Alicycliphilus denitrificans K601: one gene and its partner. The protein of the gene in region 2 interacts with the protein of the main gene of each other region in a pairwise test. Links are inferred from orthologs where the notes say so. Each region holds a gene or a part of one and is shown on either strand. Other genes may lie near its edges.

Region 1 (2,841 bases), 2.1 Mb from region 2 along the record:
CTGGTGGTGCCGTTCGCGCCCGGCGGTAGCTCGGAAATCGTGGCCCGCGCCGCGGCGGCCGAGATCTCCAAGACCATCGGCCAGAACATGTTCGTGGACAACAAGCCCGGCGCGGCCGGCAACATCGCCATGCAGGAGGTGGCGAACAGCACCGACGAGCACACGCTGATCCTGGGCCACATCGGCACGCTGGCCGTCAACCCCTTCATCTTCCCCAGGCTGCCCTACGACGCCAACCGCGACTTCGCGCCGATCACGCTGCTGTCCAAGGTGCCCAGCCTCTACGTGGTGCACCCGGACCTGCCGGTGAAGAACCTCAAGGATTTCATCGCCTACGTGAAGGGCAAGCCCGGCCAGCTCAACTACGGCAGCGCGGGCAACGGCAGCGCGGGGCACCTGGCGTTCGAGTACCTCAAGATGGCCAGCGGCATCTTCATGCTGCACGTGCCCTACCGCGGCACGGGCCCCATGCTCACCGACCTGATGGCGGGCCGCCTGCAGGCCGCCGCGGTGGGCGCACCCGCGCTGCTGCCCTTCATCAAGGCCGGCAAGCTGCGCTGCATTGCCACCGGCACGGCGCAGCGCCTGGCCCAGATGCCCGACGTGCCCACGGTGGCTGAGCAGGGCTTCAAGGGCTTCGAGATGACGCAGTGGTACGGCCTGATCGCCCCGAGCAAGTGGCCCAAGGCGCACCTGGCCAGGCTGGAGGCCGAGGCCGTCAAGGCCGCGCGCAGCACCCTGGTCAAGGAAAAGCTGGCGCAGGAGACGGCCCTGGCCGTGGGCAACAGCAGCGCCGAGTTCGACGCCTTCATCAAGGCCGAGCAGGCGCGCTGGAAGCCGGTGATCGAGCGCGCGCAGATCAAGCCCGAGGGCATGGGCTGATCAAGACCTTGAACACGCTCTAAGTCCAATCGACATCCAGCGCCCGTCCGGCAAGCGCTTGCAGCTATGAATCAGATAGCGTCTCAGCAGGCACCCTCCTGCGCGCCCTGCGCGCGCGTGCCGCGCAGGCCCAGCCGGGCCAGCAGCCTGTTGTCGGCCTCCACATCGGGGTTGCCCGTCACGAGCAGCTTGTCGCCGTAGAAGATGGAGTTGGCACCGGCCAGGAAGCACAGCGCCTGCACCGCGTCGCCCAGCTGCTGGCGCCCGGCGGACAGGCGCACGCGCGCCCTGGGCATGGTGATGCGCGCCACGGCGATCACGCGCACGAAGTCCAGCGGGTCCACGGGCGCGCTGTCCGCCAGCGGCGTGCCGGGCACGCGCACCAGGCTGTTGATGGGCACGGACTCGGGGTACGGGTCCAGGTTCGCCAGCTGCGCGATCAGCCCCGCGCGGTGCACCGGCGCCTCGCCCATGCCTACGATGCCGCCGCAGCACACGCCGATGCCCGCCGTGCGCACATGGCGCAGCGTGTCCAGCCGCTCCTGGTACTGGCGCGTGCTGACCACGTCCTGGTAGTACTCGGGCGCGGTGTCCAGGTTGTGGTTGTAGTAGTCCAGCCCGGCATCGCGCAACGCCCGGGCCTGGTGCTGCTGCAGCATGCCCAGCGTGGCGCAGGTCTGCAGGCCCAGGCCTTTCACGGCAGCGATCAGCGCGGCCATCTTCTCGATGTCGCGGTCCTTGGGCGCGCGCCAGGCCGCGCCCATGCAAAAGCGCGTGGCGCCCGCGTCCTTGGCGGCTTGGGCGGCGCGCACGACCTCCTCCGCCTCCATGAGCTTTTGCCCCTTCACACCGGTGTCAAACGCGGCCGACTGCGGGCAGTAGCCGCAGTTTTCGGGGCAGCCGCCGGTCTTGACCGACAGCAGTGTGGCCAGCTCCACGTCGCCCTCGGGCCAGTGCGCGCGGTGCGCGGCCTGGGCGCGCCACAGCAGCTCCATGAACGGCAGATCGAGCAGGTCCTGCACGGCCTGCACGCTCCAGCCCTGCCCTTCGGCCGCCATGGCCGAGGGCGCGGGCCCGCGCGGGTGGAAGTGCAGCGGCTGGTTTGCGCCCGCGTCTTGGGCACAGGCGGTGGGGGCGGTCGTCGTGGCAAGGGTCATCGCGTTTCTCTCCAGGGTGGCCGCGGCACTCGGCTGCCGCAAGGCCGGCCGATTGTGCGAGGAGCCGCCGGGCCTGTGAAGCGGGCATGGTGCAAAAAACCGGAAGAAAAAAGATGCCCCCAAAAGAGGCAAATTTCGTCCATTTTTGAATACAGATGATGATTTTTTGGCGCTTTTTTGGACGAGAGGACGCACGCCGGGATGGGTCCCCGCATCGAATGCCGTATGAGCGCCAAAATCACTCAACTGCCGCTAAATCCGGGCGCGCCGATCCGGGGATGCGCGCATTTCGCACGAACCGGCGGGCAACGAAAAAGGCCCTGGTCTTTCGACCAGGGCCTTGGCGGATGGATGGATCGAGGGCTTTCAGCCCAGGGCCGCGATCACCTCGGGCGGCGCCTGCACCAGCTCGATCAGCACGCCCTCGCCCGCGATCGGGAACTCGTCGTTGCCCTTGGGGTGCAGGAAGGTGATGTCATAGCCCGCGGCGCCCTTGCGGATGCCGCCCGGCGCGAAGCGCACGCCCTTGGCCGTGAGCCATTCGACGGCGCGCGGCAGGTCGTCGATCCACAGGCCGATGTGGTTGAGCGGCGTGGCGTGCACCGCCGGCTTCTTGTCGATGTCCAGCGGCTGCATGATGTCCACCTCCACCTTGTAGGGCCCCTGGCCCATGGCGAGGATGTCCTCGTCCACGTTCTCGCGCTCGCTCTGGAAGGTGCCGGTCTGGGCCAGGCCCAGCATGTCCACCCACAGGGTTTTCATGCGCGCCTTATCGGTGCCACCTATGGCCACCTGCTGGATG
Region 2 (2,804 bases):
CGTGAAGCGCGAGAACTGGGCCACGGGCGGCAAGCTCTGGCTGGACCGCCAGTAGCCCGCCAGCACCCGGGCCGGTCATGGAAACCACCGACGCGCCCATCGACGGCATCTCGCTCACCGACGCGCTGATGCGCCTGCTGCGCCTGAAGACCACCCCCGTGGCCCTGCAGATGTTCGAACGGGTCGAGGACATGCAGGCCGTGCCCCGCATCCGCCGCCCGGACGGGACCATCCACACCGCCGACCAGATCGTCGGCCAAGCGGCGCGGCTGGGCTTCACCGTGGGCATCACCGCAGACGACCTGGTCGGCCCGCAATGCAGCACCGTCCTCGGCCTCGCGCCTCGCAGCGAGGAATGGCTGCGCGGCGAGCCCATGGCGGGCGTCTGGTTCGCCACGCAGGAAGACTCCGCCGCGCACCAGCGGGCCATGCACTGCGTGCCCCATGGCCGCTACCGGGCCATGGCAGTTTCTCCTTGGAACAGCGGCCGCCTGCCCACCCCTGACATCGTGCTCGTCTACGCCAATCCGGCGCAGATGATCCTGCTCATCAACGGCCTGCAGTGGTCAGGCTACCGCAAGCTCGAATGGGGCGCCGTGGGCGAATCGGCCTGCGCCGACTCCTGGGGCCGGGCACTCGCCACAGGCGAGCCCAGCCTGGCCCTGCCCTGCTTTCCCGAGCGGCGCTATGGCGGCGTGGCCGACGACGAACTGCTGCTGGCCCTCAAGCCGGTGGACCTGGCCAAGGCCATCGCCGGGGTCGAACGCCTGGCCGCCAACGGCCTGCGCTATCCCATCCCGCCCTACGGCACGCAAATGGACGTGCGCGCCGGCATGTCGCGCAGCTACGGCGGCAGGAAGGTCTGATCCCCCTTCGCACCGAGATCCGCCATGTGCCAACTGCTCGGCATGAATGCCAACACCCCCACCGACGTCACCTTCAGCTTCACCGGCTTCGCACGGCGCGCAGGCCACACGGCGGACCATACCGACGGCTGGGGCATCGCCTTCTTCGAGGGACGGGGCCTGCGCCACTTCGTGGACCATGAGCGGGCAGTGGACTCACCGGTGGCCGAGCTGATCCGCCGCTACCCCATCAAGAGCCGCAACGTCATCGCCCACATCCGCAAGGCCACGCAGGGCATGGTCAGCCTGGAGAACTGCCACCCCTTCGTGCGCGAGCTCTGGGGGCGCTACTGGGTGTTCGCGCACAACGGCGACCTGAAGGACTTTCGCCCGCGCCTGCACGCCCACTTCCACCCTGTGGGCAGCACCGACAGCGAACATGTGTTCTGCTGGCTGATGCAGGAACTGTCCAAGTCCCACGCCGGCATGCCCAGCATCGAGGAGCTCACGCTCACGTTGCGCGAACTGGCCGCACGCATAGCGCCGCACGGCACGTTCAATTTCCTGCTCTCCAATGGCCAGGCCCTGTGGGCGCACGCGTCCACCCACCTGTACTACATTGAGCGCCGCCACCCTTTCTCACAGGCCCAGTTATGCGACGAAGACCTGCGCGTGGACTTCTCGGCGCACACGACGCCCAACGACAAGGTCGCAGTCGTGGTCACGGCACCGCTCACGTCCAACGAGCAATGGACAGCCTTTCAATCCGGAGAGTTGAGGGTGTTCGTGGAAGGCGAGTGCTTGCCGAAGTGATGCATTGGGTCACCGCAAAGGTGCACCCGCATATTCTCTGTCCCTAAAAGCAAAGCGCCCCCCTGTGCATATGCACAGGGGGGCGTTTTGGGCTGTAAGAGCCTGACGATGACCTACTTTCACACGGGAACCCGCACTATCATCGGCGCGAAGTCGTTTCACTGTCCTGTTCGGGATGGGAAGGAGTGGGACCGACTTGCTATGGTCATCAGGCATAACTGGTTGCTGTGCAGGTTTTGGGTCTGCACGGCGGATTCACAGAGTCGACTCGGTATTTGATTGCGTGCTTGGCATAACAGTCCTGAACTGCGGTTGGCAGTCAAAGTTATAGGGTCAAGCCGCACGGGCAATTAGTACTGGTTAGCTTAATGCATTGCTGCACTTCCACACCCAGCCTATCAACGTCGTGGTCTACAACGACCCTTCAGGGGGCTCGAGGCCCCGGCAGATCTCATCTTGAAACGAGTTTCCCGCTTAGATGCTTTCAGCGGTTATCTCTTCCACACTTAGCTACTCGGCAATGCCACTGGCGTGACAACCGATACACCAGAGGTGTGTCCACTCCGGTCCTCTCGTACTAGGAGCAGGCTTCCTCAAATCTGCAGCGCCCACGGAAGATAGGGACCAAACTGTCTCACGACGTTTTAAACCCAGCTCACGTACCTCTTTAAATGGCGAACAGCCATACCCTTGGGACCGACTACAGCCCCAGGATGAGATGAGCCGACATCGAGGTGCCAAACACCGCCGTCGATATGAACTCTTGGGCGGTATCAGCCTGTTATCCCCAGAGTACCTTTTATCCGTTGAGCGATGGCCCTTCCATACAGAACCACCGGATCACTATGTCCTGCTTTCGCATCTGCTCGACTTGTCAGTCTCGCAGTTAAGCACGCTTATGCCATTGCACTATCGTCACGATGTCCGACCGTAACTAGCGTACCTTCGAACTCCTCCGTTACGCTTTGGGAGGAGACCGCCCCAGTCAAACTGCCTACCATGCACTGTCCCCGATCCCGGTAAGGGACCTAGGTTAGAACCTCAAACGCACCAGGGTGGTATTTCAACGTTGGCTCCATGGCAACTAGCGTCACCACTTCAAAGCCTCCCACCTATCCTACACAGATCCGTTCAAAGTCCAATACA

What was found.
Region 1: the proteins of ALIDE2_RS22045 (region 2) and bioB interact in binary tests that used the Escherichia coli proteins (3 or more experiments, as listed by UniProt). The link is inferred for Alicycliphilus denitrificans K601 from one-to-one orthologs.

Annotation. Positions count from the first base shown.
Region 1 is NC_015422.1:2,597,305-2,600,145, reverse strand. What follows is about bases 3-2,771. They hold bioB (biotin synthase BioB), read right to left. Parts: upstream 2,040-2,771; coding sequence 966-2,039; downstream 3-965. Other genes in these bases: ALIDE2_RS12385 (VOC family protein), read right to left, coding at 2,406-2,771; ALIDE2_RS12395 (Bug family tripartite tricarboxylate transporter substrate binding protein), read left to right, coding at 3-882. In the rest of the region: more of ALIDE2_RS12395, read left to right, coding at 1-2; more of ALIDE2_RS12385, read right to left, coding at 2,772-2,841. UniProt on the Escherichia coli protein: Catalyzes the conversion of dethiobiotin (DTB) to biotin by the insertion of a sulfur atom into dethiobiotin via a radical-based mechanism.
Region 2 is NC_015422.1:4,656,295-4,659,098, forward strand. What follows is about bases 43-2,774. They hold ALIDE2_RS22045 (class II glutamine amidotransferase), read left to right. Parts: upstream 43-890; coding sequence 891-1,658; downstream 1,659-2,774. Other genes in these bases: ALIDE2_RS22035 (4-oxalocrotonate tautomerase), read left to right, coding at 43-55; ALIDE2_RS22040 (DUF169 domain-containing protein), read left to right, coding at 78-866. In the rest of the region: more of ALIDE2_RS22035, read left to right, coding at 1-42.